One region of the Rhodococcus sp. MPR-R1B genome, then DNA from elsewhere that is predicted to be linked to it. Evidence: riboswitches for the same ligand, from Rfam matches in the RefSeq annotation. Region 1 holds a riboswitch; each other region holds the start of a gene.

Region 1 (7,495 bases):
TCCGATGGGGGCGTGGCTCGGGACCCTGGCCGATTGGCGCGTCGTCTTCGCCGTGATGTCGGTTGCTGCGCTACTTCTGGTCGCGTGGATACTCACGGTGATGCCGGACTTTCCCGGGCAACAAGCGGATCGGCAGCTGCCGGTGCGGAAAGTCCTGGTCCTGCCTGGCGTACGACCGATTCTGTTTGTCGCGTTCTTGTGGATCCTCGCGCACAACATCGTGTACACGTATCTGGCGGCGTTTCTGGATCGCATCGGTTTCGGCGATCGGTTGGGAATCGTCTTGTTCGTGTTCGGACTTTTCGCCTTCGTGGGCATCGGTGTGGTCGGGGTGTTTGTCGACCGGGCCCTTCGAAGTCTCACCGTGCTGAGCTTGGTGGTCTTTGCCGCAGCTTTGACGGCGTTGGGCGTCGGCGGTGACAGCTTCGCTGTGATTGCACTCAGCGTTGTGGCGTGGGGTGTGGCATTCGGGGGCGCTCCCACTCTCCTTCAGACGGCGCTCGCGGATACGACGGGCGACGCTGTGGACACTGCGCAATCGGTTTTCGTGACGATCTTCAATGCGGCGATCGCAGCGGGCGGCGTCGTAGGCGGGCTGATCTTGGCGGACAGGGGTGCGGGAGCGTTGCCGTTGGTTTCGCTGGTGCTGATCGTCGTCGGTGTTCTTGTGGTCAGTATCCGACAATTCGGACATAGCTTGTGATTCACTTCACGCATGCGGAAGTCATTGTTGGTGGTTGCTCTCGTTGCTACGTGGTTTGTCGCCGGAGCGATGCCCGCGGGGGCTGCGGATGCGAATTGGTCCGGTGATTACTCGCTCAAGCGTTTTGCCGCGACCAAGACGGGCACAAGTCTGGCCGCCAGCCAGTGGGAGCCGGATTTCTCCGATACATACACGTTCGAGACGGATTGCTCGAGCGGAGTCTGTATCGCCACAGTGGTCGGCGGTCCGGCTCCCGCCAATCCGACGTTGCCGCAGCCTGCGCGATACACCTGGGACGGAACCAGTTGGGTGCACCCCTATGACTGGGAGTGGGATTGCTACCAGGGGGAAGGCGTGCCCAAGGTGTGGGCACCGGCGCACTCCGAGGCGTATTACACACCTCAGCCCGATGGCAGTCTGAAAGGTTCGTGGCGTACCGACATCGCGAGTGGTCCCTGCGAGGGATCGGTGATCATGCACGTCGAGGCGTACCCGGTCGGTCGATCTACCGGATCCTTCGGTAGTTGAGAACGATCTGTGGCCCGAAGGTGTTGAAACAAATCTGAGGCCGCGGGAATTGATCGAGCCCCATGCACGTTAATTGAGTCAGTAACGCTCAACTTTCTGCAAGGAGGCTTCGGAATGCCAGCATTCTTCGGGCCCGAGGGTCCCGGTCGCATCGATATTTCCCGGCTCATGAGCAGGGCCACCCAGCAACTCATGGCTGACGCTGCACGTGTAGCGGCTGCTCGCGGTGATTCGGATCTCGATGCACTGCACGTTCTCCGCGTCATGGCGGAGCAGGATCCGGTCCGCACGCTCATGCAGCGCGCCGGAGCCGACCCGAAATCCGTGGTCGACGCCGTCGACCTGCGGCTGCCACAAGGCCGTGAGCAGGGGGCCTACTCTGCTCCTGCGCTCAGCAGTGCCGTGAAAACCGCTCTACTCGAGGCTCATCAACTGGCCCGAGCCCTGGGATCGACGTACATCGACCCCGAACATCTCTTCATCGCCCTGGCCGGTGACCCCGATCATGTTCCGGGTCGTCTGCTCGCTTCGGCCGGCATCACGCCGGAGAAGCTGCAGGCAGCGGTTCAGAATCCCGCAGCCGGTCCAGTCGAAGACGAGTCCACCACACCGACGCTCGACAAGTACGGCATCGATCTCACCGATCGCGCCCGCAACGGCGGCGTCGATCCGGTGATCGGCCGCGCCGACGAGATCGAACAGACCATCGAGATCCTCTCCCGCCGCACCAAGAACAACCCGGTCCTGGTGGGTGAGGCCGGCGTCGGCAAGACTGCCATCGTCGAAGGTCTCGCCCAGCGCATCGTCGACGGGGATGTCCCGGAATCGTTGGTGGGCAAGAAGATCGTCCAGCTCGAACTCTCGAGCATGGTCTCGGGTACCCGTTACCGCGGAGACTTCGAGGAACGGCTGACCAAGGTGATCGACGAGATCACCGCACACAAGGACGAGCTGATCGTCTTCATCGACGAGATGCACACCATCGCCGGTGCCGGAGGCGGCGCAGACGGTGCGATGGATGCCGGAAACATCCTCAAGCCCAAGCTCGCTCGCGGTGAACTGCACATCGTCGGCGCCACCACGCTCGACGAATACCGCAAGAACATCGAGAAGGATCCCGCGCTCGAGCGGCGCTTCCAGCCCGTACAGGTCGGAGAGCCGTCGATCGAGGACGCAATCGCGATCTTGAGCGGACTGCGCAGTCGGTACGAGGATCACCACAAGGTGCACTACACCGACGAGGCGATCACCGCTGCGGTGGAGCTGTCGGCACGTTACATCGGCGACAGGTTCTTGCCGGACAAGGCAATCGACCTGATCGACCAGGCCGGCGCCAGGCTTCGCTTGAAGACGGCCACGGTAGACACCGCCGCGCTGCAGCAGCGTCTCGAGCAGCTCGAGAGCGACAAGGAAAAAGCCGTCGCCGACGAGTTGTACGAGAAGGCGTCGACCCTGCGTGACGAGATCAACGGCGTCGCAAAGCGTCTCGAGAAGGCAGGATCCTCGGTTCCTTCCGAGGAAACGCCGGACGTGACCGCTGAACAAATCGCCGAAGTTGTCGCTCGCGCAACGGGTATTCCGGCAAGCCAGATGACTCAGGCAGAGAAAGATCGCCTGCGCCGTCTGGAAGAGGAACTGCACGGTCGTGTCATCGGGCAAGATGACGCCGTTCGCGCCATCGCGCGTGCCGTGCGTCGTAGCCGGACCGGTATGAGCGATCCGGATCGTCCCGTCGGTAGCTTCCTGTTCCTCGGACCCACTGGCGTCGGCAAGACGGAGCTCGCAAAAGCTCTGGCTGCCACACTCTTCGGAGACGAGAACAAGATGCTGCGCTTCGACATGAGTGAGTTCGGTGAGAGGCACACGGTCAGCCGATTGGTCGGTGCTCCTCCCGGATACGTCGGCTACGGCGAGGCCGGACAGCTCACGGAACAGGTGCGTCGTAACCCGTACTCGGTGATCCTGCTCGACGAGATCGAGAAGGCACACCCGGACGTGTTCAACACCTTGCTCCAGGTGCTCGACGACGGCCGTCTGACCGACGGTCAGGGTCGGACGGTGGACTTCAAGAACACCGTCGTGATCATGACCAGCAACCTCGGCTCGGACATCATCTCGAGCAAGTCCGGTGGACTCGGCTTCACCACGGGTGACGCAGAGTCGGCGGAGAAGCCACTGCGCGACCGCGTGATGGCCAGGTTGCGCGAATCGATGCGGCCGGAGTTCCTCAACCGTATCGACGAGATCGTGATCTTCCGCAAGCTCGACACCGAGCAACTGCACCGGATTACTGATCTGCTGCTCGACGACAGCCGGAAGCGGCTGCAGTCCAAGGGCATCGAGATCGAGTTCACTGCCGACGCGGTGGACTGGATCGCCGAGCACGGGCATCAACCCGAGTTCGGGGCTCGCCCGTTGCGTCGTTCGATTCAGCGTGTGGTCGACGACAAGATCGCCGACATGCTGCTCGACGATCTCCTCGAAGAGGGCGGCAGTATCACCGTCGCGGTTGACGAGGGTGAGTTGGTGTTCAGCTAGGGGCACAGCCCCCTGTGAGCGGTTAGGGAGTCCCAGGACTCCCTAACCGCTCACAGGCGCGTAGCACCCAAAATCTCCGCCGCCAGGGCATCGTTATGCCGGAAGAACCCTGCATTGGTACGGGGACGAGGGAAAGCCGCCGACCAGTTATGGCCTGCAACCCACGGCCCGGCCGCGAAGCGGCGGGGATGAGCAGTGTTGTTCTGGTCGAGAATTCGTGAAGTACCGTCGACGGCGAGCTTCGCCGAACTGTCCACGGTCGCACGAAGTTCGACTGCCTCGCCCCGACGGTGAAGCGTCCGCAGGAGCAAGTCACCGCTCGCGCTGATGGAAGCAACCGGCAAGCGTGCTTCGACGAGGGTGTTCGCGGCCACGATGTCGGTGTGCGACGCACTGCGCGCGACAAAGATCCCAGCCCCCGTTGCCGGGTCGATCTCGGTGGAGAACACCGAATCCGGCCCGAGGAACTGGACGATGCCCGCCTCGTTGAGGGCGACCAACTGTTCCAAACGCTCGGGCGGCGGACCACTGGCGATGAAGCTGAAGAACGAATGAAGCCAACCCTCGACGTCCTTGGCGACGGATTCGGCCGGGATTCTGCCGCGCCGCAACAATTCTCCGACGGTCATGTACGTCGACAGCAGCGCTGAGAAGACAGCCGCGTCGGCGCTGAAATACGGGTCCGACCTCCGCGCGACATCCGCCGAGATGTATTCGGTGATCCGGGACTGGACCTCGGCAAGCCCGTCGTAGCGCTCACCGCCGAGTGGGCGGTTCAGCCGCTCGAGATCGATACGGTCTTCCGGCTTCGGGACTGCGTTCTCGACCAGTTCCTGCAATCGAGGCGATCCCCAAGCCAGCGAGGCGAATTCGGCGTCGAACTCCTCCCAGGTGCCCACTGTCCGATCCGGGTGAGATGCAAACAGCTCGTAATAGTGGGCGCCTGCCAGTTCTTTCGACGCCAAGGGCCAGATGTCGTTTCGGAAATCCAACGGTCCGTCGCCGGGAACGAGATCAGCGGTGAAGAACCGCGGTAGCGGTGGCCGCGCGTCAGCGATCGAGTACGAAATCTTGGAATGATACGGCACTCCGCGACGAGATCCGGCATACAACAGGGGTTCCCGACCCGAGGGAGCGTAAGTGAGGACGCCGTCTTCACCGCGTTCGAAGATGCCGCCACGGCTCTCGGCGAGGAGAACCATCCAGTCGATGAAAGCCAGCCCGAGTCCGGCGATCAGAACCGGTTCGCCTTCGGGAATGACATCGGCGTCGAGATCGGCAGTGTAGCCCGGACCCACATACGTCAACCCGTGATCGGACGCGAAGCTGGTCAGCGCGGTTTCGCGTGGGGCAGGCAACGCATCGGGGTGCCCTTGTGCGAGAAGGACGGTCGTCGCGTCGATGACAGCTCCGTCGTCCAGATGAACTGTCTGTGTCTCGCCGACGTTCACGATGTCGACCACGGATCGTCGATGAACTCGAACGTCGACGTGCGCTGGCGCGGAGTCGACTGCAGTCTCGAACACCCAGTTCAGGTATCGGCTCTGCAGTGACCTCGATGCAAACGACGACGGGGTGAGCGTCGGAACTTCTGCTGCGATTTCGGGGAATTCGGCAAGCTCAGCCGAGCGCTCGGCGACCCATTCCGCGAGGGTCGGACCCGGCAGCACCGGGCCGATCACGGCGGTGGTCTCGTCGGTGAACATCGTGACGTCCGCTGTTGTCGAATTCATCCACAGAAGCGGCGCCTGGCTGCCTCGCCAAATACGGCCGGCACCTGCCGGATACGGGTCGACAACGTGAATGTCGATCGGTGTGGGATCGGCGTTCACCGATTCGTGAGCGAGGATCCGCTCGAGTACGCCGGTCCCGCGGGGTCCACCGCCCACGATCACGATGACAGCTGCTGTCCCCACTGAGGTACGGGGTCGATCGCCTGGCACGAGTCCTCCATCGGACCTGGCAGAAAGCACCCGCACCTCAGCAGAGGGGGTTGCTGCGACGTCACGGAGCCAGGACTCTCGATCGCTCTGGATGGTTAGTCCAGCTTATCTTCGGAGAATTTTGAGGCAAGGAATTCCGGACATCAGATCAGCGTGAATCAAACAGTTGTCAATCACTATCTTTCGGTTTGCGTTGCAGGCAGGATCCGAGCGTGAACATCCCCGAAGCCGATTCGTGATCCGCCGACGCCGGGAGCGGTGGCTGAGATGGCGATGGTGTCGCCGTCTTCGAGAAAGGTACGGGTCTCGGAGCCCACAGCTACGGGTTCCTTGCCGCCCCACGTCAGCTCGATGAAGGCGCCGCGCTGATCTTTGTCCGGTCCGGAAATGGTTCCGGACGCGAAGAGATCGCCGGTGCTCGCTGCTGCGCCGTTGATGGTGGTGTGCGCGAGCATCTGCGCAGGCGACCAGTACATCTGGGCGTAGGGCGGCCGGGAGACGACGTGACCGTTCCATTCGACGGCCAGGTCGATGTCCAGCCCCCACTTCTCTTCACCACGCAGATAGGAAAGCGGTTCGGGATCCTGCACCGGAGTGTCGATTCGGGCTGCTTCGAGAGCGAGCAAGGGTACGACCCACGGTGAGATGGAGGTCGCGAAACTCTTCCCCAGGTTCGGACCGAGGGGCACGTACTCCCACGCCTGGATGTCTCGGGCAGACCAGTCGTTCACGACCACGGCGCCGAAGACGTACTCGGCAAATTCGTCCGGGGTGATGGAATCGCCCATCTTCGAGGGAGTTCCGACGATGAACCCCATCTCGGCTTCGATGTCGAGGCGCCGGGACGGTCCGAAGTCCGGGCTTTCCTGATCGGGTGCCTTCCGCTGTCCGCAGGGACGAACGATGTCGGTGCCGGAGACGACGATGGTGCTCGAGCGCCCGTGGTATCCGACGGGAAGATGCTTCCAGTTCGGCATCAAGGGGGCTGCGTCCGGGCGGAACAACCGCCCGAGGTTGGTTGCGTGATTCTCCGAGGCGTAGAAGTCGACGTAATCGGCCACTGCGATCGGCAAATGCATTGTCACCGAATCAACGGAAAACACTGCATTCGAGTCTATTTCGCTAGTCACGAGCTCCGTGATCCGGTTTCGCACCGATACCCACTGATCTCGTCCCTGAGCCATGAACGCGTTCAGAGTCGGTTCGGAGAAGACGGAATCACCTAGTGTCGCTGCGAGATCGACCACCGATTCGGCGACGCGCACACCGACACGCGGTAACCCTCCCGCGGGGGAGAAGACCCCGTACGGCAGATTGTCGAGACCGAACAGTGAGTCGGCGGGAATGTCGATGGTCGTGACAGTCATACGAGAGTTCCTTCGGTTTTGTCGGAGCGGACGATCAACCCGAGGCCTTCCAGCTCGGTCAGAGGGTCCGAGATGCTGCAGGTACCGAACGAGAGGAATCGGCGACGCACCTCGCCGGCCTCGTCCTCGGTGAGGTCGGCCAGGGCTTGCGCGATCGATTTTCCATCGCGCTGAGACAGTGCAGCAACAATTTCCGAACGATCGGCGCCCCGCCTCGCCGCGTCGACGGCCACCATGATGTTGAGGAAGCCGTGTTGCTCGAAGCCTGTTTCCGGATCGGTGTTGCGCACACCGTGGTGCAGTCCCGCAGTCGCCTTGAACGGGATATTCGCTCGGACAACGGATATCACCGCATCGGCGAGCTCTTCCTCGTTCGGGTACGCCTCGGCGACAATCCCGCCGGTGCGAAACTTTGC
Region 2 (7,495 bases), on a different contig from region 1:
TCCTGGGTCGACGGTTCTTCCAAAGAGTTTCAGGCTCAGCGCGCCAAGCGCATGCAGAACTACATCGTCGGCGAGGGCGACGAATCAGAAGCGCGCTTCCGTCAGATCGACGAGCTCAAATACGCACTTAGATCTATCCACATGTACGCGCCGTGGATCCGGCGGATCTTCGTCGCAACCGATTCCGATCGTCCGGACTGGCTTGCCGACGATCCGCGAGTCACGTTCATGCCCAGCGAAAAGTTCTTCGCCGATCCAAGTGTGTTGCCCACCCACAATTCTCAAGCTGTCGAGTGCCAGCTGCACCATATTCCGGGTCTGGCAGAGCATTTCCTCTACTCCAATGACGACATGTTCTTCGGTCGCCCCGTCGGCCCTGACATGTTCTTCTCCCCCGGTGGGATCAGCATGTTCATCGAGGCCGACACCAGAATCGGATTGGGACACAACGACAACGACCGCAGCGGGTTCGAGAATGCGGCCCGCGTCAACCGCCGTCTGCTGCAGGACCGCTTCGGTCTGATGACCACCAGACATCTGGAGCACGCAGCGACGCCACTACGCAAGAGCGTGATGGCCGAGATGGAACGCGAGTTCGCCGAAGACTTCGCGGCCACTGCAGCAAGCACCTTCCGCGCGAGTTCCAATATCTCGGTGACCAATTCGCTGTACCACTACTACACGCTCATGAGTGGACGGTCGGTGGTGCAGAAGTCCGCCGCCGTCAAATACGTCGACACGACGGTCAAGGCCGGTTTGCGCGACATGGACTCACTGCTCGCCAAGCGCTCCATGGACTTCTTCTGCCTCAACGACGGCAGCGCTCCGGAGATCGATCTGGAACTTCGGACACGCAAGATCACTGAGTTCCTGGAGAGCTACTACCCCATCCCGGCGCCCTGGGAAGCCTAGACGAAACAAGGGCCCAGCCGATTTCGGCTGGGCCCTTGCTACTTCGGTCGATCAGCGTGCTGTCACATGCTCCCGTTGCACCGGAATGGGCAGACCGAGATTGTCACGCAACGTCGTTCCTTCGTAGTCACTGCGGAGAACACCTCGATCCTGCAGCAGCGGCACCACGTCGTCGACGAACTCGTCGAGGCCGGTCGGCACAAGGTGCGACCCGAGGATGAACCCATCCGAACCGTCGTTGCTGACAAACGAATCTATTTTCTCGGCAACCTGCTGCGGTGTACCGACGATCGGTCCACGCTCGAACTGATCGATCACCACTTCGCGCAGATTCAACTTCTTGCTCTCCGCTACCGCGCGCAGTTTTGCGACGGTCGCGAAACGATCTTGGTGAATGAAGGCGCGGCCCTGGATGATCGGCGGAGCCTCGGGATCCGGAGCGATATCGGGTAGTGGTCCTTCGGGGTCGTACTTCGACAGATCGAGATTCCAGATCTGTTCGAGCAGAACCAAAGCGGTCTGGCCGGTGACCTGCTGGTCGCGAATCTCTCGGTACTTCTCGATCGCATCTGCCTCCGAGGTGCCGAGAACAAAACTCGCCGACGGCAAGATCTTGATGTCACCCGGGTCACGTCCGGCCGCAACGGCACGTGCTTTGATATCGCGATAGAAATCGGCCGCCTCGGGCAACTGACCGTACGGTGAGAAGATCGCGTCGGCATTGCCGGCAGCAAAATCGCGCCCCTGCGGCGACACCCCGGCCTGCAGAATAACCGGGCGCCCTTGCGGGCTACGCGGCACTGTGAATCGGCCGTTCACGTCGAAATGCGATCCATGAAAAGCGAATTCACCGGCATCCGGTCGCGCGAGAAAGCGCCCTGATGCCTTGTCGGCCACGATGTCGTCGCTTCGCCACGAATCCCAGAGTTCACGCACCAGCGCTACGGTCTCCTCCGCACGCTCGTATCGTTGCGCGCGGTCGAGGTATCCGCCGCGGCGAAAGTTCTGGCCGGTGAATGCGTCGAACGAGGTGACGACGTTCCAGGCGGCACGTCCTCCGGACAACTGATCGAGCGTCGCGAATTGGCGGGCCAGTTCATACGGCTCGTTGAACGTGGCATTGATAGTGCCGGCCAATCCGAGGTGTTCGGTTACCGCCGCCAACGATGCAAGGACCGTGAAGGTGTCCGGCCTACCGATGATGTCCTGATCGAAAATCTGTCCTGCACGCTCACGAAGGGCAAGGCCTTCGGCGAGGAAGAAGAAGTCGAACTTCCCACGCTCGGCGGTTCGAGCGGTGTGTTCGAAGGAATCGAACTCGATCTGGCTGCCCGCCTGCGGATCCCACCATGCAGTGTGATGGTTGACGCCGCCGAGGTAGGCACCCAGGATGACCTGCTTACGCTTCTGAGAACTCATGAAAATGTATTCCTCGTCTGTCAGGCGGCCGGAGTACCGGCGGCGTAGCGGTTGGGAACGTCGATGGGTAGGCCAAGCAGTCCGCGAAGATTCGTCTGCGGATACTCGGTGCGGAATACGTTGCGTCGCTGCAATTCAGGTACCAGCTCACCTGCGATCGCGTCGAGGTCGTCCACGACGACGCCCGGCCGCAACCGGAAGCCGTCGATTCCCAACTGCTGCCACCGGAGCAGAAGATCTGCCAACTCAGCCGCGGTGCCGGTGAAGGTCAGCGCGTCCGAACGGTATTCGGCGCCGGCCTGCGCGTCGAGGCGAGCGAGCCGTTCCTTTCCGGTTTCTTCCGGAGCATCGAAGAATACGACGATGTCGGTGAAGACCCGAAGCGGTTCGCCGGTGCGCTGCACGTGTTCTTCGGCTGCTCGCACTTCACCCAGGATTGCCGTGACCTGCTCGTCGTCGAACGGCGTCACGAACACCAGATCGGCCGTCCGCGCCGCCAGCTCGTACGCGACCCGCTGATGTGCCAATGCGGTGACGACGGGATGCCCCTGCGGCGGGCGCGGAGTCACCGACGGTCCACGGACCGAGAGGTACTTTCCCTCGAAGTCGATGTAGTGCAACTTGTCTCGGTCGATGAACCGGCGCTGCTCCACGTCGCGGATCTCGGCGCCGTCCTCCCAGCTGTCCCAGAGTCGCCGGATTACGTCAGCTGCCTCCGCAGCTTCGTCGAACAGGTCGCGCACGAAGTCCGGGAGGACGCCTGAAACGATCGACTGACGGTCGGCATCGGTGAGCGCGGGGATGTCGCGACGCCCGAACTGTGCTGCCTCGGATTCCGACGCCGACACCTTCACCTGCCACCCGGCGCGACCGCGCGAGGTGTAGTCCAGCGTGGCAACGGCTTTGGACACGTGGAACGGTTCGGTGTGAATGGTGGTGATGGTCGGGATCAACCCGATGTTGCTCGTGATCGGTGCCAGTCGGGCGGCCACGAGATGTGCGTCGAGCCGAGCGCGCACCCGGTCAACCGCGTCGTCGACAGGCTCGAGTGGGTTGGCCGGCACCGAGAGACTGTCCTCGATGGTGACGAAATCGAGCAGACCACGCTCGGCGATCGTCACCACGTCAGTCCAATACGACGCGCTGAACAGCTCACTCGGGCGCGAGTGCGGCTCTCGCCAGGCCGCTGGGTGCCAACCGGTACCGTCCAGCGCTACGGCGAGATGCAACGGAGCAAGATGAGAAGAAGGGGTGGAGGTCATCGGCGCATACTCCTGTTCGAGAACTACTCGGGAGCGCACAGTGCCGACCGCAGAAACCGTCAGCACCCGACTGACGGTTCTCGTGGCGACTGCCGCTTGCGACACGCACCGCGCGTATCGCCAGGTGTGATTCCGGGGCACCCCATCGGCATGAAGGGTTGCCGTCCAGCTAGCCGGTCCTTGTTGCTGGAGCTCTGCACCTACCTCGACGGTAGTGAGTACGCGACCGCCCGGCAATCACCCGGAACTGCGCGTGGGTGCCGGAAACCGCCTGCGACCTCAGATGATCGAGCGTGCCGCCTTTTCGCTCTCGAGGATTCGAATGCCGGCAGCACTGAGCCTCCGGGCACCCTCGGCCGCGTCGACGGGCTCACCGACCGTCACGTGCGCACCGAGTGGAACGACCGAATGAACAATTGTCTCGTCGTACACGTGCACCAGATTGCACCCCTGAGCCCCGTCACGACCACGCTGACCACCGACTTCCACGTTCAAGTCCTGGGTGTAACACGTCGACGACGCCACGGAAACCGGAATGCCGGCGAACGTCGCCGTCGTCGAATAGTGCAGGTGCCCGGCAAGAATCGCCCGGACGTCGCTGCCACGCAAGACGTCTGCCAACCGGGACTGATCGCGCAACTCCACCAGAACCGCGAGATCCTGAATGCACGGAACCGGCGGATGATGCAGCGCCAGAATTGTTCCGTCGGGCGCCGGCACCGTCAATTCTGTTCGTAGCCAGTCTAATTGACGATCCGAGATCTCACCGTAGTGATGACCGGGAACCGACGAATCCAGGGTGATCACCCGCAGTCCGTCAAGGTCGTAGACGTTGTCGACGGGATGATCGGTGGCGTCCTCGCCCAACAGCAGAGATCTGAACGTAGGGCGGTCGTCGTGGTTGCCCATCGCCCAGACGACCTGCGCATCGATCTCGGCCGCCACGGGTTCCACGATGGCTTTCAGTTCCGCGTATGCGTCGGGGTGTCCCTGGTCGGTCAGGTCGCCGGTGAATATCAGTGCATCCGGGCGTGCGCCCGAGGCCACGATCCCGCTGAGCACTTCCCGCAATCTCGTCGACGCATCCACGGCGTCGTACAACTCCCCCTGAGCCACCAGATGCGTGTCACTGAGGTGCACCAGGAAATGCTTCGGACGCGGGTACTCGGCATTCCGAACGCTCATCGGTCTCTCGCTTCCGCTTGCCGACGCGTAGGCGCCGGTGCGGCACCTACTGATCGTCGAGACTAGTCAACCGACCAACAGTGACTGATCGGGGCACGCCCGACGAACACGAAGCGAACTCCCGCGGCGACCCTCGGGATCGAGTAGTTGAAGCTGCGAGTAGTGTGTGGACAGTGTTGTTCCTGACCAGTCGGCGTTACGTCGACCTTCGCCTGCAGGCGAGCGCAATGTGTACGCGCTCGCTCTGACCTGACGCGTACCAGGAAACATTTCTTCGAATCTGCCCGGCCTCTGGTGCCGCGCTGCGTTTCGCTCCCTTGATTTTCGAAAGGCATAGTCATGCCCAGCTCCACCTCCACCGGCGTGCCGGAAAAGTCCACGTCCCGTTTTCCGTCCTGGGCGACGGCATTCGGACCGCAGATCGTCGCCGGTCTCGTACTCGGTGTCATCATCGGTCTCGTCGCCCGGGCAATGCCTGATGCGGCCGACGGCAACGTCAACTGGTTGGTCGGCACCGTACAGACCATCGGTTCGAGTTACGTCAAGCTGCTCACCGTTGCGGTGATCCCGCTGGTGTTCACCGCCATTGTCAGCTCCATCGCCAACCTGCGCCAGGTCGCCAATGCAGCTCGCCTGGCCGTGCAGACCTTGCTCTGGTTCGCGATCACCGCTTTCATCGCTGTGATCATCGGCATCATCGTCGGCCTGATCACCGATCCCGGTTCACGGACCGACGTCGCCGCCGAAGCCGCGAAGGAACCCAAGAGTTCCGGTTCGTGGTGGGCGTTCATCACCGGACTGGTTCCGAACAACTTCCTCGGGTTGGGTGCAAAGACTTCCGTCGCCGAAGGCGTGGCGACCACATCGCTGAGCTTCAACGTCCTGCAGCTGCTCGTCATCGCCGGTGCAATCGGTATTGCTGCACTCAAGATCGGTCCCAAGGCTGCGCCGTTCCTCGAGTTCAACGCTTCGCTGCTCGCGATCGTCCAGAAGGTCCTGTGGTGGATCATCCGCCTTGCCCCGATCGGCACCGCTGCGCTGATCGCCAACGCTGTCGCCACCTACGGATGGGATGCGATCGGGTCGCTGGGCGTCTTCACCGCCGCCATCTACATCGGTCTGGCGATCGTGTTCTTCGTGGTCTACCCCATCCTGATTGCCGCACACGGCCTCTCGGTTCGAAGCTTCTTCTCCGGCGTCTGGCCCGCAACTCAGCTCGGATTCGTCTCGCGCTCGTCGATCGGCACCCTGCCGTTGACCGAACGCGTCACCGAACGCAACCTCGGCGTTCCGCGTGAGTACGCCTCGTTCGCCGTTCCGCTCGGTGCCACCACGAAGATGGACGGTTGCGCCGCAATCTATCCCGCGATCGCGGCGATTTTCGTCGCAGGCTTCTACGACGTTCCGCTGACCTTCACCGACTACCTGTTGATCGTCGTCGTCTCGGTCATCGGCTCAGCGGCAACGGCCGGAACCACCGGTGCGACAGTCATGCTCACACTCACACTCTCCACCCTTGGTCTTCCCCTGGCCGGCGTCGGACTGCTCCTCGCAGTCGAACCGATCGTCGACATGGGCCGTACCGCAGTCAACGTCACCGGCCAGGCACTGGTCCCGGTCATCGTCGCAAAGCGTGAGGGAATCCTCGACAAGGAGCGCTTCGACGCTCCCCGCAACGGTGACCCCTTCGCCGAGGAACTTGTCGACGCGTAACCCTCGATGACTACAGCAGCGTCCTCGCACCTGAGCAATACGGTGCGGGGACGCTGCTTTTCACCCCAGATTTCACCCTTACCGAAATAAACCATTTGGTCGTTATGACTAGTATGCTCAGCCGGCAGAGCCCTCCGAAGTGGAAGGGCTGCCCAGTTGAACACGAGGTCACATGAAGCTCCGCCGTCTGGCATTCAGCGTCGCAGGTTGCGCCGCAATCACTCTGGTTGCCGCGCCCGCCGCTCAGGCATCCACGGTTTTCGATTTCCTACCGATCGAGATCGCACGCATGATTCCGACTGGCTCTGCCGACGCAGTCCAGCCGTTCCTTCCCCCGGTCTTCGCACCGCCGGCGCCGCCCGCTCCGCAAGCGCCCCAGAACCAGCCGGCGCCGCAGAACACTCCCGCACCAGCGCGGTACTACCAGAACTGCACAGCCGTTCGTAATGCCGGCGCAGCTCCGTTGTACCGGGGCCAGAACGGATACGCCCCGCATCTCGACCGCGACAACGACGGCATCGCCTGCGAGTGATCCAACGCTCGGGTTGTGGTGCATCCACAACCCGAGCACTGTTGTCGAACCGTCAGACGCCCAATGCCCGGGACAGAGTCGGCCACGCCTTCGGCAGTCGTTCACGCCAATACGCCCACGCGTGCGTGCCGTTCGGCTCGTAATCCACCTGCGCCGGAATCTTCAGCTCCTGCAACCGAGCGTCGAACATCTTGGTGCAGGCGTGGGCGGCAACCTCGATGCCGCCGCCGATCACCAGACGCTCGAGCAGTTCAGGAGTCTGCAGCGTCTCGTCAGATCCGGGACGACCGTTTGCCGTCGACACGTAGATTTCCTTGCCACGCAACTTCTCTGCGTTGATCAACGAATCGTGTGCCTCCCACTCCGGGCCCCCTGGCACACCCCAGATGTTGGCCGGATCTCCGCTTCGAGAAGAAATCGTGGCCTGGACGGCAGTTCGGCCGAGCGGATCCATCGTGGAATAACAGCCGCT
Region 3 (7,495 bases), on a different contig from region 1:
TTGATGTTCTCCACATCCCGTCGCGCGACTTTTCTGATCTCGGCGCTTGCCACCGTCGGATTGCTCAGCGCTGCATGCAGCAGCGCGGACGCCGAGTCCGACGGCGCCCAGGTCACCGCTGCTGCGGGTTACAACCTCACGGCCGATCAGAACCGCATCACCACCGACAAGGTGGATTCCATCGCCGCCGAGCTACCTCAGGACATCCGCGATCGTGGCACGCTGCGCGTCACCGGTAGTGCCGGTTCCGCTCCGCCGCTCCGTTTCTACGCCGACGACGACACCACCCTCATCGGTTCCGAGACCGACTTCGCCTATCTGATCGGTGACGTTCTCGGCTTGAAGGTCGACCTGCAGACAGCAGATTGGGCACAGAACTTCGTCCGGATCGACTCCGGTGAGGCCGACGCCTTCCTCTCCAATGTGACTGTCACAGAAGAGCGTAAGGAGAAGTACGACTTCGCGACCTACCGTCTCGACACCCTCGCCTTCGAAGCCAAGAAGGGTGCCGGAATCTCCATCAAGGAACCCAAGGACGTCGCGGGCAAGAAGATCGCCGTCTCCTCGGGCACCAATCAGGAAGCGCTGCTGGTCAAGTGGAGTGAGCAGAACGTCGCGGCCGGCCTGGCGCCTACCGACATCTCTTACTACCAGAACACCACCGACTACTACCTCCCGCTGCAGTCCGGCCGGATCGACGCCTACTTCGGCCCGAACCCGTCGTCGCAGTTCCACGCCAAGCAGTCGGGGGAGACCGAGGTTGTCGGTGAGTTCTCCGGGGCCGGCGACACCCTGCAGGGGCAGATCGCGGTGCTGGTGAAGAAGGACAACGGCCTGATCAAGGCGATCAACGACGCGATCAACCACACGATCGAGAACGGCACGTACCAGCAGATCCTCGAGCGCTGGAACATCACCAGCGAAGCCGTCGACACATCCCTGATCAACCCGCCCGGCCTTCCGAAGACCAAGTGAGCTCTCGTCCATGAGTGAGATTCTCGATGTGATCGTCATCGGCGGAGGACTCGTCGGGTCCTCCGCCGCATGGCGGCTCGCGGCACGCGGACGTAGCGTAGTTCAGCTGGAACAGTTCGGGCCGAGTCACAAGCACGGTGCGTCGCACGGTACTTCGCGTATCTATCGGCAGGCGTACGACAATCACCTGTACACAGGTTTGGCGGCCGGCGCGCTGCCGCTGTGGCGGGAGTTGGAGACCACGACGGACGTCGGGTTCCTGGAACTCACCGGTGCCGTTGATCACGGCCTGCCGCAGGCAGTGCAGTCCAAGGCGAAGATACTTCGCGAGGCGGGCATCAAGGGTGAGATCCTCACTCCTGCCGAGGCGTCCGCCCGTTGGCCGGGGCTGCGATTCGACACCACGGTGCTCCATCATCCCGACGCAGGCCGGTTGCACGCGGACCGCGCCGTGACCGCTCTGAAGGCAGGAGCGGTGTTTGCGGGCGCCGAGGTCCGTCACGATGTTCGGGTGTTGGCACTCGCGCGGGCGTCCTACGGCGTGGACGTGGTGACGGACAGTGGAACGCTCGCAGCTCGTCAGGCCGTGATCGCGGCCGGTGCGTGGACTGCAGATCTGATCGCAGACAGCGGTCTCGGCTCCGAGATCGTATTGCCGACACTGCGCACGACACAGGAACAACCAGCACACTTCGCACCGCTCGATCCCGGAGTCGAGTGGCCGAGTTTCGTTCACCACACCGGCGCAGAATTGGAGACCGCGGGGATCTACGGGCTCGGTTCCGAGGACGGGATCAAGATCGGCGAACACGCGACCGGGCCGGTGGTGACTCCGCAGACCCGTGACTACACCCCTGACGTCGACGGAGAGCGGCGATTGGCCCAGTACGCCGAGTCGTGGTTGCCCGGCGTCGATTCCACCCGTGTCGAGTCGATCACGTGCCTGTACACGAGCACGCCGGACAGTAACTTCGTCATCGACCGAGTCGGCGCCGTCACGGTGGCGGCGGGATTCTCGGGGCACGGGTTCAAGTTCGGTCCGGCCTTGGGTGAACTTGTGGCGGACCTCGTCGACGGAACCACCCTCGCTCCGGAAGTTTTCAGGCTGGGGGAGCGTTGACCAGATTCATGGAGGAAAGTGTTGTGGCACTGGAGCTCGGTACTCGACAGCTTGAGGGTGTCGGAGCGGTAGAGGTCTATTCGGTATCGCAGGACGATCCCTTGGCAGCTCCACTGATCGCGGAGTTGGCACTCGAATACAGTTCGCGTTACGGCGGGACTCGCGAAGCGATGCTCGATGATCTCACGACGTATCCGGCAGAAGAATTTGCCTACCCGCAGGGTGCGCTTCTGGTGCTCACCCACGACGGTCTGCCGATCGCCGGTGGTGCGTTTCGTCAATTCGATTCCACCACTGCCGAACTGAAGAGAATCTGGACGTCGGTCGACTATCGGAAGCGCGGCCTCGGCAAGGCCGTCGTTCGCGAGTTGGAACGAGAGATCGAACTTCGTGGATACAACCGTGTGTTTCTCACGACGGGTCCTCGGCAGCCGGAGGCCGTCGCGCTGTATCTGTCCAGTGGATACACACCGCTTTACGACGCTTCACTCTCGCCCGAAGAGGTGGGCGTCCACCCGTTCGAGAAACAACTTCGGGTGCTCGAAAATGTGACTCGAGCAGCAATTCCTACCGACCGGGTTGACAACACCCGGGTTTGACCTCGTACACTTGCGAACGACCATCCAGAGCGACCGAGAGACCTGGCTCATTGAAGTCGCAGCAACCCCCCGAGTGATCGGGTGCGGGTGCTACCGCCAGGACCGATGGAGGAACACGAAATGAAGGCAGTCGAAGGCGGTTTCGATACCGCCTGGTCGCGTCGTCACGTAGACCTGTGCCGCACCGCGGGATCTTTCTGTACCAACTGACCTCTCGGTCAGTCATTCACACTCAGGCGAGTCGTCGACAAGTCTGTTTTCTCTTCTCTCACAAGTGATTCGTGCTCGATCGCCTTTTTCGTCTCAGGCGACGGGTGCGCTCTTCGGCATGCCTCTTTAGGAGTTCTTGGTGTCTTCGCCCTCATTCGGTGCCCGCAAACGCGCGACCGTAATCGCCGGTATCGGTGCTGTCTCGGTTCTCGGCACCGTCCTCGCCGGCTGCAGCAGCGGGAGTGACAGTGCTGCCGACGCAGGCCCCGCCCAGTCCGGCGGAACCCTTCGCTACGGTCTGTCGCAGGCGCCGACGTGCGCCGATCCGGCCCAGGCCGGCAGTAACCAGACCGTGTATGTCACTCGGACAGTGGTGGATTCGCTTACCGATCAAAATCCCGACACCGGAGAGATCACCCCGTGGCTCGCCAAGAGTTGGGAGATCAGCCCCGACGCCGCTAGCTTCACGTTCGTCCTTCGCGACGACGCCACCTTCAGTGACGGCACACCGGTGACGGCGGATTCGGTGAAGAAGACCTTCGACTCGGTCAAGAACCTGGGACCGAACGCGTCGTTGGCGAAGAGTTACCTGTCCTCGTACACCGGTACCGACGTCGTAGATGCTCACACGGCGAAGATCAATTTCTCCGGACCCAATGTTCAGTTCCTGCAAGCAACTTCGACGCCACAGCTCGGAATCCTCGCCGATTCCACCACCGCGCTGGCATCCGAGCAGCGCTGCCCCGGTGCAGCGGTGATCGCCTCCGGACCGTTCGTGTACACCGACTGGCAGCAGGACAAGAGCGTCAAGATCGCCAAGCGTGCGGGATACAACTGGGCCTCGGATGCGGTCGCGCATCAGGGCGAGGCGTACCTCGACGGCGTCGACTTCACGGTGGTTCCCGAATCCGGTGTGCGGGCGGGCAGCGTGGCCTCCGGCCAGCTCGATGCGGTCAGCGATGCGCTTCCGCAGGATGCGCCGCAAATCGAGGGCGCGGGTGGACGAATCCTCACAAGGCCGAACCCGGGTGTGAGCTTCTTCTTCCAGCCCAACGTCAGTCGCGGCGTTCTCGCTGATCAGGCTGTTCGTCAGGCCATCATTCCCGCGATCAACCGCCAAGAACTCGTCGACACCGTTCTGGATCCGTCGTTCTTCCCGGCCACGAGCCCGCTGGCTCACACCACTCCGCTCTACAGCGACGAATCCAGTGTCGTGACGTACGACGCCGACAAGTCGGCGAAACTCCTCGACGCGGCTGGTTGGAAGACCGGCAGCGACGGTATCCGCGAGAAGGACGGGCAGAAGCTCACTTTCAGCGTCACCTTCAGTCCGGTGTTCTCGGGTAACCAGGCCATCCTCGAGCTCGTGCAGCAGCAGCTCAAGAAGGTCGGCGTCGACCTGCAGCTCAACTTGGTCTCGAACGGTGAATGGACCGAGAAGGGAGTATCGGGTGATTACGATTCGCTGTATTACAACAGCACTCGCGCGGACGCCGACATCTTGCGGGCATCGTTCAGCACCGAAGGCCGCAACCTGAACCGTCGCGGCGCAGATCCGGAGCTCGACAAGGTACTCACAGACCAGCTTGCAGCCACGGACAACGGCCAACGCGGCGAACTGGTATCCACCGCACAGGAATTGATCCTCGACCGTGGACTCTCCATCCCCACCATCGAGCTCTCGCAGGCCATCGGCGCCGGATCGAGTGTGCAGGACCTGAACTTCGAAGCCTCCTCGCGCCTGCAGTTCTACGACGCATGGTTGTCGGGTAAGTAATCATGACTCGATACGTACTCACCCGACTGGGCCAGGCCGCAGTGGTTCTGTGGGCCGCCTTCACCATCTCGTTCGTGATTCTGTTCCTCCTGCCGAGTGATCCCGTCAGCATGGCTGCCGACTCGTCCGGTCAGGGTGTTGCAGTGGATCAGGCTGCGCTCGATCAGCTTCGGGCACGGTACGGCTTGGACCAGTCGGTGTGGGTGCAGTACTGGACGTCGCTGACGAATGCTCTTCGCGGCGATTTCGGTACGTCCATCTCCACCGGTCAGTCGGTGACGGATGCCATCTTCTCGGCGCTGCCGAGCACTCTGGTCTTGGCAACCACCGCTTTGGTTCTGGCCGTGTTGTTCGGAGTGGCGATCGCGTTCTTCGCTACCTACACCCGCAAGCGGTGGCTCGCGAATCTGTTGTTCTCGCTGCCGCCGCTGGGTGTGGCGGTGCCTACCTTCTGGGTTGGCCTGATTCTTCTGCAGCTGTTCTCGTTCCGTCTGCACATCTTCCCCGCTTTCGGAGACAAGGGATTCGCAACGGTGATTCTTCCGGCGATCACCTTGGCGATCCCGACCGGCGCGGTGATCGCGCAGGTGCTCACGACCAGCCTGCAGTCGACGCTACGTTCGCCGCACGTGGAGACTGCGTACGCCAAGGGCGCAAGCCGTTGGCGCGTGCAGACCCGTCACGCGTTGCGACTGGCGAGCATTCCGGCATTCACCATTGCCGGTGTGCTGGTCGGCACGCTGCTGGCGGGCTCGGTGGTTGTGGAAACGGTGTTCTCCCGCGCGGGCGTCGGCCGTCTGACACAGACGTCGGTGATGGCGCAGGACATCCCGGTGGTGCAGGGAGTCGTTGTGTTCGCCTCTCTCGTGTTCGTGCTCGTCAACCTCGCGGTCGACCTCTTCTACCCCTTGATAGATCCACGGATCATCCAGACGAAGAAGAGTCACACCGAAAAGTCGAATACCGAAAGCTCGACCGATCTGGAGCCGGCTCATGTCTGACACATTGATCGAACCCCTACTCCTCGATCCGACCGTCGAGGCGAAGGCACCTGTTGTTTCGCGCCGAAAGTCCACGGCCATCGGCTGGATCCGAAAGCCCGGCTTGGTGATTCCGGTGTTGATCGTGTTGCTTGCCATCGGCTTTGCCGTCGCACCCGGATTCTTTGCCAGCGGCGATCCGTTGTCCGGTGTCCCGGCGGACAAACTGCAGGGCCCGAGCCTGGCTCACTGGTTCGGAACCGACAATCTCGGTCGTGACCTGTACACACGGTTCGTGCACGGCGCCGCGCTGTCCCTGACCGCAACCTTGGTGGCGGTCGGAATCGCATTGGTGGCGGGATCGATAATCGGTTTGCTCGCGGGCTTTGTCGGTGGCGTCGTCGACGCCGTGCTGATGCGCATCGTCGACGTGCTGCTGTCCATTCCGGCGCTGCTGCTCTCGTTGGCACTGGTGACCGCACTCGGCTTCGGCACCATCAACGTCGCCATTGCTGTCGGCGTCAGTATGGTCGCCAATTTCGCGCGAGTGATGCGTGCCGAAGTGATGCGGGTGCGCGGAGCTCAGTACGTCGAGGCCGCGTTCAGTTCGGGTGTGCAGTGGCTCGGTGTCCTGCGTCGGCACGTGCTTCCCAACTCCTACGCGCCGGTGGTCGCGCTGTCCGCTGTCGAGTTCGGGCAGGCAGTACTGGCGGTGTCGGCTCTGAGCTTCTTGGGATTCGGCGCCGTTCCGCCTACCCCGGAATGGGGATCGCTGGTATCCGAGGGACGTAATTTCCTCGCCAATGCCTGGTGGATGACCACACTTCCCGGTCTCGCGATTGTCGCCGTGGTCATCTCGGCACACCGTATCGGCCACGAGATCGAAAGGAACAACCGGCGATGAGCACGACCGAGGAACAGTTGCTTTCCGTCACCGACTTACAGATCGCCTACGGCGCCGAGCCCGCGGTATCCGGCGTGAGCTTCACCGTCGGTCGGGGCGAAGTAGTTGCGGTGGTCGGGGAATCGGGTTCCGGTAAGTCGACCACGGCCCACGCGATATTGGGTCTGCTCGCCGGCAGTGGCCACGTCACCGGCGGGACCGTCGAGTTCGAGGGTGAACAGATCGACTCGTATTCCGACCGTGCGTGGCAGCGAATCCGCGGCGCGCGTATCGGTTTGGTGCCGCAGGATCCGACGACCTCGCTCAACCCGGTGACGAGGATCGGCGACCAGGTTGCAGAAGTCCTCCGGATCCACGGCCTCGCAGACCGTCGCAAAGCCCGGTTGGACGCCGTCGAGGTGCTCGAGCGCGCGGGTATCGACCGGCCGGAAATCCGAGCACGCCAGTACCCGCACGAGCTCTCCGGCGGTATGCGGCAACGCGTTCTGATCGGTATCGCGCTTGTCGCGAACCCGGCCCTCGTAATCGCCGACGAGCCGACCAGTGCTCTGGACGTCACGGTTCAACGGCGCATTCTCGACCATCTCGACGAGCGGATTGCCGAATCCGGTGCCGCCGTGCTCCTGATCACGCACGACCTGGGTGTGGCCGCAGACCGCGCGGACCGGATCCTGGTGATGCAGGGCGGCAGGATCGTCGAATCCGGCCGCACCGCGGATATTCTGGACAACCCGCGAGACGAGTACACGAAGAAACTTCTGAGCTCTGCGCCGAGCCTGTCCTCGGGACCAGTCGTTCGCCCGGTCCGTCAGGACACCAGCCCGCTGCTGACCCTGACGGGAATCACCAAGCACTTCAACGTCGGACGCGGGAGTTCGATCACCGCGGTGAACGAAGTGTCGCTGACTGTTCCGAGGGGTCAGACGGTGT
Region 4 (7,495 bases), on a different contig from region 1:
CGAAGACCTGCGCCGTTGTTCGCATGTTCTCTCCGCGAACCACCCGAACGACAAAATTCTCGCCACGAAGTTCACGTGCAAGATCATCCGCAACGGCCGGGTCGCTCTGCAGGCTCACCGAAGCCACATCCGAAGACGGATCCAGCCACTGCGCCACGCTGACCGTAGACGAGTCCGACATCAGCGAATCCTCACAAACGTGTCGTAGTGATCGAGGGTGTACCACGCCGAACCGTCGTTACCGGTGACGATTCGCTCGGCATCACGACCTTGGCCGTTTTTCTTCGCGTTGACGTCCCATTCCTGATAGACGACACGTCCGCCACCGGCACCGACAGCGGGCAGACGCCCTTCGCTGTTGCGGAAGGTGATGCCGCCCTTGGTGCCCGGCGCATTGGCGGAATCCGGCCACCTCCCGGCGTCGATCTCGACCAGCGTGGCGAGCACTCGCGCCGGCGCATCGGTGCTTGTCTGCTGCGTTGGCTTGGCAGCGGAATTCGAGGACGCGGAACTCGACGGCGCAGCCTTGGTGGTGGCGCCGGGCTTGGCTTGAACACTCGAGGACTGAACGCTCGAGGACTTCGTACCCGACGACGCCGAACTGTCGGAGTCACGTGAAGAAAGGGTGACCGCCAGTACGAGCGCAACCACCGCCACCACGACGGTGATGATGGCGTTGCGCGTCTTTGCGCTCGGCATTTTCAGACCTTCAGACATGCGCGTCCCTACCGGTACGAGACAGTGACAGGTGCGTGATCCGACCAACGGAGGTCGTAGGACTCAGCGCGTTCCACGAGCGCAACCTTGGCCCGCTCGGCGTATCCGCGGGTGGCAACCTGGTAGTCGATACGCCAACCCGAATCGTTGTCGAATGCCTTGCCGCGGTACGACCACCACGAGTACGGACCGTCGACACCCGGATGGAGGGTGCGGAAGACATCGACCCACGCGGAATCTTCGGCGAACAGCAGATCCATCCAGGCGCGCTCCTCGGGGAGGAATCCCGAAGACTTCTTGTTGGTCTTCCAGTTCTTGAGGTCGAGTTCGGTGTGCGCGATGTTCCAATCGCCGCTGACCACCACGTGACGATCGGCAGCCTCGGCCGCCGCAGCGGTGGTAGCGAGGTGAACTGCGAAGGACGCCATGAACCGCTCCTTCTCCTCCTGCTTCGGCGTGAGCGCCTCACCGGAGGGCAGGTACAGGCTCGCGACGGTCAGATCCGCGAAGTCGGCTTCGATGTATCGACCGGCGTCGAGAAACTCGTCGTCGCCGTGACCGATCCGCACCGCGTCAGGTTCCGTGCGTGAAAGCACAGCGACTCCGTTGCGTCCCTTCGCGGACGGCTCGGCGGAGACGAGGAACCATCCGTTGCCGAGCGCTGGTTCGAGAGTCTCGCGAAGCTGATCGTCCGACGCACGCGTTTCCTGAAGGCAGATGAAATCCGCCGACGTCTTCTCCAGCCAGTCGAGCATGCCCTTGCGGGCAGCTGCTCGAACGCCGTTAACGTTCACGGACGTGATGGTGTGGGGCGCAAGAATGTGGGAGTCAGCAGTTTGTGGCACGGCAAGCACCGTAGCCGATTCCACCGACGCGGATGGGCGCCCAGGTCAGCGCACGGCCCTACGCTGCAGAATCACCGCAACCGCCAGCACGACGAGACCCGCGACGGCAAGCAACGACCCAACCGCTGCCGGTGCGGTATACCCGTAACCGGCAGCGATGACGACGCCGCCGATCCACGCTCCGAAGGCATTGGCGATGTTCAGCGCGGCGTGATTGAGAGACGCCGCCAAGGTCTGAGCATCCTCGGCGACATCCATCAACCGTGTTTGAAGGCCAGGAACCATCGAGGACCCGGCAAGCCCGATGAGGAAGACGAAGACAAGCGCCGTGTACGGATTGCGCACAGCGATCACGAAGACCGCGAGGATCACCACGAGGGATCCCATCGACAGGAACAAACCCTTCATCAGTGCGCGATCCGCGAGGTATCCACCGACGAAGTTGCCGGCCACCATGCCCAGTCCGTACAGCATGAGCGCCAGAGGAATGAACGAAGCACCGAGACCGGACACGTCGGTGAGCGTCGTACTGATGTAGGTGTAGACGGCGAACATCCCGCCGAATCCGACCATTCCCACGATCAGGGTCATCCACACCTGAACGCGGCCCAGTGCCCCGAGTTCGGTGATCGGATTCGTCACCGGCATACCGTCCAACCGCGGAATCCAGACGAACAGCGAAGCAACCGTTGCCACTCCGATCACAGCCACCAAGGCGAAGGCGCTGCGCCAGCCGAGTGCCTGGCCGATCCAGGCCGCGACCGGCACCCCGATCACATTGGCCACGGACAGACCCATCATCACCATCGCCACGGCCTTCGCGCGTTTGCCTGGTTCGGCCAAATGAGCGGCGACCAGTGCGGCGACTCCGAAGTACGCGCCGTGCGGCAATCCAGCGACGAATCGAGCCATCATCAGCGTCGTGTACGAGGGCGCAAAGACCGAAGCGGCATTGCCGACGGTGAATGCGACCATGAGTGCGATCAACAGGGTGCGGCGCGGTACCCGTGCGGTGAGTGCAGCGATCAGCGGAGCACCGACGACAACCCCGAGCGCGTACGCCGAGATCACGTGACCCGCGATGGGTTCCGAGACGCCGAGCCCGGATGCCATTTCCGGGAGCAATCCCATGGCGACGAACTCGGTTGTGCCGATACCGAAACCGCCGAGGGCAAGAGCGAGCATCGCTGGACCTCTGGCGGAACGAACCCCGGGTGTCGAGGTGTCAGAACGAGAGAGGGTAGACGAAGTCACTGATCAATTGTGGTCTCACACCTGGTTGAACTTCCAAGTGAGAGCGGGTGAGTTCACTCACGTGAGACCGCGAACACAAATGGGACGCCCGGTTTCCCGGACGTCCCATCAGAAGGTGAAACAGTGAATCTACTTCGCGGCCATGGCCTTCTGCAGGTTCACGTCGAGTGCACCGAGGAACTCCTCGGTGGTCAGGTAGCCCTGATCGCCGCCGACCAGCATCGAGAGGTCCTTGGTCATCTGGCCGCTTTCGACGGTCTTGATGACAACGTCTTCGAGCGCCTGCGCGAAGCCGATGACCTCAGGGGTGCTGTCGAGCTTGCCACGATGCTCGAGTCCGCGGGTCCACGCGAAGATGGACGCGATCGGGTTGGTCGAGGTGGGCTTGCCCTGCTGGTGCTGACGGTAGTGACGCGTCACGGTGCCGTGAGCAGCCTCTGCCTCACAGGTCCTTCCGTCCGGTGTCAGCAGAACCGACGTCATGAGGCCGAGCGAGCCGAAGCCCTGGGCCACGGTGTCGGACTGGACGTCGCCGTCGTAGTTCTTGCATGCCCAGACGTATCCACCCTCCCACTTGAGTGCGGAAGCGACCATGTCGTCGATGAGGCGGTGCTCGTAGGTCAGACCTGCGGCATCGAACTCAGCCTTGAACTCGGTCTCGTAGACGTGCTGGAAGATGTCCTTGAAGGCACCGTCGTACGCCTTGAGAATGGTGTTCTTGGTGGACAGGTACACCGGGTAGTTCTGCTGCAGTCCGTAGGTGAGCGACGCGCGAGCGAAGTCACGGATGGACGTGGTGAAGTTGTACTGCCCCTGGACGACGCCGCCCTCTTCGGGGAAGTTGACCAGTTCGTGCTCGATCGGTGCGCTGCCGTCCTCAGGCGTGTAGGTGATCATCACCTTGCCGGGGCCGGGGACCTTGAAGTCTGTGGCGCGGTACTGGTCGCCGAATGCGTGACGGCCGATGATGATCGGCTTGGTCCAGCCCGGAACGAGTCGCGGAACGTTGGAGATGATGATCGGTGCGCGGAAGATCGTGCCGCCGAGAATGTTGCGGATCGTTCCGTTCGGGGAACGCCACATCTTCTTGAGACCGAATTCCTCGACACGTGCCTCGTCCGGCGTAATCGTGGCGCATTTGACGCCGACGCCGTGCTTCTGGATCGCGTGCGCTGCGTCGATGGTGACCTGGTCGTCGGTCTCGTCGCGGTACTCGATACCGAGGTCGTAGTACTCGAGGTTCACATCGAGATACGGATGGATCAACTTGTCTTTGATGAACTGCCAGATAATGCGCGTCATCTCATCGCCGTCGAGTTCGACGACGGTGCCCTCAACCTTGATTTTGGACATGGGTGCTTCGCGTCCTCCTAGGAAGTTTCCCTGGTTACACGGTTGCGGTCACACTTTGTGAGTGGGTCCGCGAACGGTTCGATTATCAAACCTAGACGGTGTGGACTGATCTCGGGAGATGAGTCCCAAACAAGACAAGCGTACTGCTAACCCGTGAGGCCGCAACCGGCAGGTCCACCCATCGGTCTCTACTCGCGAGTAACTTTTGCCTGCTAGTGGGCTGCGTCGCTCTGTCTCGCGTGCGGTTGCGGCTCACAATTCGCCCCGCGTCAGGACTGCGCTCACTTCCCGGTAGAATCCGACTTGGTCATGAGTGCCAGCGTCAAGCCCCGGCTCGCTGGACGGCAACCCTCCAACCGCGGTGGGGTGCCCCGGGTGATGACCAGGTTTCCCGACGTGGATCTGCTCACGCAGTTCCACCGCAATTCGGGTGACAAGCGCGGGTCCGACAGGGACGGACCCCAGACCGGGCCGAGCCCCACGGAGGTAACTCAGTATGTGTCGCACTTGTAGATAGACCCCAGCACGGGGCGGCGATCCTTCGCCCCCGTCCGACATCTATCCGTCAGACCACTGGAGTGAACAAATCATGACCGACAACACAGCCGACGGCGCAGCAACTTCTGATCCGACCGCGAACTGGTCGTTCGAGACCAAGCAGGTGCACGCCGGGCAGACAGCGGACACCGCCACCAATGCGCGCGCTCTGCCGATCTACCAGACCACCAGCTACGTTTTCGACAGCACCGATCACGCTGCGGCACTGTTCGGCCTCGCCGAGCCTGGCAACATCTACACGCGGATCATGAATCCCACACAGGACGCCGTCGAGCAGCGCATCGCCGCCCTCGAAGGCGGAGTCGCCGCACTCCTCCTCTCCTCGGGTCAGGCTGCCGAAACCATCGCGATCCTCAACATTGCCGAAGCCGGCGACCACATCGTCTCGAGCCCGTACCTGTACGGCGGCACGTACAACCTCTTGCATTACACCCTTCGCAAGCTGGGCATCGAAGTCACCTTCGTCGAGGATCCCGACGATCTCGAGCAGTGGCGCGAAGCCATTCGCCCGAACACGAAGGCGTTCTACGGCGAGACGATCGCCAATCCCAAGAACCACATCCTCGACCTCCCCGGCATCTCGTCGCTGGCCCACGAGAACGGTCTTCCGTTGATCGTGGACAACACAGTCGCGACGCCGTACCTGCTCCGCCCACTCGAACACGGCGCCGACATCGTCGTTCACTCGGCCACCAAATACCTTGGCGGACACGGCACCGCGATCGCCGGCGTGATCGTCGACGGCGGCACCTTCGATTGGACGCAGGGTCGCCACACGAACTTCACGACGCCTGATCCCAGCTACCACGGCGTCACCTTCGCAGACCTCGGCGCGCCGGCGTTTGCACTCAAGGCGCGCGTCCAACTGCTGCGCGATCTCGGCTCCGCCGTGGCGCCGTTCAACGCGTTCCTCATCGCGCAGGGCATCGAAACCTTGAGCCTGCGCATCGAGCGTCACGTGTCCAATGCACAGAAGGTCGCCGAATTCCTCGACGGCCACGGCGAGGTGGCCTCCGTTTCCTACGCGGGACTCCCCTCCTCGCCATGGTTCGAACGCGGAAAGCAGCTGACGCCCAAGGGAACCGGCGCCATCGTCACCTTCGAGCTGCCCGGAGGTATCGATGCGGGCAAGACGTTCGTCAACGCTCTGACGCTGCACAGCCACGTCGCCAACATCGGCGACGTTCGCTCACTCGTCATCCACCCCGCCTCGACGACACACTCGCAGCTCACCCCCGAAGAGCAGCTCGCCTCCGGTGTCACACCCGGACTCGTTCGCCTCGCGGTCGGTATCGAAGGAATCGACGACATCATCGCCGATATCACCGTCGGCCTGGCTGCGGTGGCAAACTCGTGACCGTGAACGAATTGGAGCCCAGGATCGACCTCCTTCCCCCGCCCGACGGCCAGGTGGGGTTCGTCGACATCGGCGCCCTGGAACTCGAGAGCGGCGCGGTACTCCCCTCGGTTTCGCTCGCCGTTCAGCGGTGGGGTGAGCTGTCCCCGAACCGCGACAACGTCGTACTCGTCGAGCACGCACTGACCGGAGACTCACACGTCACCGGACCGATCTCCGCAAATCAGCCCTCCCCCGGTTGGTGGAACGGGATGGTCGGCGCCGGCGAACCGATCGACACCGGCGAATGGTGCGTCATCGCAACCAATGTCCTCGGTGGTTGTCGCGGCACGACCGGTCCCAGTTCGCTGGCCGACGACGGCAAGCCGTGGGGCAGCAGGTTCCCGGAGATCTCCATCCGGGATCAGATCGCGGCGGAGAAGAAGCTCGTCGATCTCCTCGGGATAGACCAGTTGGCCTCGGTAGTCGGCGGATCCATGGGCGGCATGCGCACCCTCGAATGGGCAGTTACCTACCCGGACAGCATTCGCTCCGCGTTGGTTCTCGCAACCGGTTCACGGGCCACCGCAGATCAGATCGGCACCCAGACGACGCAGATCGCTGCCATCGTCTCCGATCCGGATTGGCAGGGCGGTGACTACCACGGAACGGGGCGGGTACCTCGCGCCGGACTCGGCATCGCCCGTCGCATCGCGCACCTGACGTACCGCACCGAGTCCGAACTGGATGCGCGCTTCGAGAACTCCGCTCAGAACGACGAAAATCCTTGGAACGGTGGACGATACGCCGTCCAGAGTTACCTGGAACATCAGGCAGACAAGCTGGTCGACCGCTTCGACCCGAGCACGTACGTCCTCCTGACCGAGGCCATGAACCGGCACGACATCGGTCGTGGACGCGGCGGCGTTGCAGCGGCGTTGGCATCGATCACGGCGCCGGTCGTCGTGGGCGGCGTGGACTCGGATCGGCTGTATCCCCTTCGTTTGCAGGAGGAGATCGCGGACGGCATTTCGACGTGCACTGGCCTCGAGATACTCAAGTCCAGAGACGGCCATGACGGCTTCCTGACGGAGGCGGACGCTGTCGCCGGACTGCTTCGCCGAACGATGGAGTTCGCACGCACGGCCCGCTGATCCGGCACAGAAGCACAATTTCAGGATCCGTCAATGTCGGGAAAACCACAGCTGATCTGCAGGTTTTCCCGACATTTTCATTGGCGTCCCTGAGCCGGCGCGGCTAGCATCGGCGAACGTGAATCAGCCATGCTCGACGCGCCTGCAGGCTACGTACATTCCCGAGCACATGTCCTTCGCGTTCTGGGGTGACACAGATCCGGCAGCGCGTCTGTCGGCGCTGGGGATGCCGACGGGATCGCCGGGCATCTGCCGGCTGGCGATCCCGGTCGACGAGT

What was found. A riboswitch is a leader RNA that binds a small molecule or an ion and turns the genes downstream of it on or off. The one in region 1 is predicted to bind S-adenosylmethionine.
Region 2: it holds a riboswitch for S-adenosylmethionine, as region 1 does, so the genes downstream of both, AC1Q61_RS26425 (LLM class flavin-dependent oxidoreductase) here and AC1Q61_RS03635 (FAD/NAD(P)-binding protein) in region 1, are expected to answer to the same signal.
Region 3: it holds a riboswitch for S-adenosylmethionine, as region 1 does, so the genes downstream of both, AC1Q61_RS14030 (putative leader peptide) here and AC1Q61_RS03635 (FAD/NAD(P)-binding protein) in region 1, are expected to answer to the same signal.
Region 4: it holds a riboswitch for S-adenosylmethionine, as region 1 does, so the genes downstream of both, AC1Q61_RS21065 (bifunctional o-acetylhomoserine/o-acetylserine sulfhydrylase) here and AC1Q61_RS03635 (FAD/NAD(P)-binding protein) in region 1, are expected to answer to the same signal.

What each region holds. Positions count from the first base shown of each region.
Region 1 is NZ_JBXAFO010000002.1:193,661-201,155, forward strand. Features, by position in the region: gene AC1Q61_RS03620 (MFS transporter) at 1-703, shown strand, start outside; gene AC1Q61_RS03625 (Rv2253 family sensor-like surface protein) at 716-1,231, shown strand; gene AC1Q61_RS03630 (ATP-dependent Clp protease ATP-binding subunit) at 1,346-3,769, shown strand; gene AC1Q61_RS03635 (FAD/NAD(P)-binding protein) at 3,820-5,712, opposite strand; SAM riboswitch class I at 5,717-5,810, opposite strand; gene fahA (fumarylacetoacetase) at 5,889-7,079, opposite strand; gene AC1Q61_RS03645 (hypothetical protein) at 7,076-7,495, opposite strand, start outside.
Region 2 is NZ_JBXAFO010000025.1:70,125-77,619, forward strand. Features, by position in the region: gene AC1Q61_RS26415 (stealth family protein) at 1-912, shown strand, start outside; gene AC1Q61_RS26420 (NtaA/DmoA family FMN-dependent monooxygenase) at 964-2,331, opposite strand; gene AC1Q61_RS26425 (LLM class flavin-dependent oxidoreductase) at 2,352-3,698, opposite strand; SAM riboswitch class IV at 3,681-3,794, opposite strand; gene AC1Q61_RS26430 (phosphodiesterase) at 3,873-4,778, opposite strand; gene AC1Q61_RS26435 (dicarboxylate/amino acid:cation symporter) at 5,118-6,491, shown strand; gene AC1Q61_RS26440 (excalibur calcium-binding domain-containing protein) at 6,664-7,023, shown strand; gene AC1Q61_RS26445 (alpha/beta hydrolase) at 7,076-7,495, opposite strand, start outside.
Region 3 is NZ_JBXAFO010000008.1:187,406-194,900, forward strand. Features, by position in the region: gene AC1Q61_RS14015 (ABC transporter substrate-binding protein) at 4-975, shown strand; gene AC1Q61_RS14020 (FAD-dependent oxidoreductase) at 986-2,095, shown strand; gene AC1Q61_RS14025 (GNAT family N-acetyltransferase) at 2,104-2,694, shown strand; SAM riboswitch class I at 2,712-2,806, shown strand; gene AC1Q61_RS14030 (putative leader peptide) at 2,815-2,904, shown strand; gene AC1Q61_RS14035 (ABC transporter substrate-binding protein) at 3,044-4,681, shown strand; gene AC1Q61_RS14040 (ABC transporter permease) at 4,684-5,682, shown strand; gene AC1Q61_RS14045 (ABC transporter permease) at 5,675-6,565, shown strand; gene AC1Q61_RS14050 (dipeptide ABC transporter ATP-binding protein) at 6,562-7,495, shown strand, end outside.
Region 4 is NZ_JBXAFO010000015.1:154,002-161,496, reverse strand. Features, by position in the region: gene AC1Q61_RS21090 (barstar family protein) at 1-181, opposite strand, end outside; gene AC1Q61_RS21085 (guanyl-specific ribonuclease) at 181-699, opposite strand; gene AC1Q61_RS21080 (exodeoxyribonuclease III) at 726-1,571, opposite strand; gene AC1Q61_RS21075 (MFS transporter) at 1,608-2,816, opposite strand; gene AC1Q61_RS21070 (NADP-dependent isocitrate dehydrogenase) at 2,946-4,169, opposite strand; SAM riboswitch class IV at 4,475-4,615, shown strand; gene AC1Q61_RS21065 (bifunctional o-acetylhomoserine/o-acetylserine sulfhydrylase) at 4,759-6,084, shown strand; gene metX (homoserine O-acetyltransferase MetX) at 6,081-7,217, shown strand; gene AC1Q61_RS21055 (DEAD/DEAH box helicase) at 7,387-7,495, shown strand, end outside.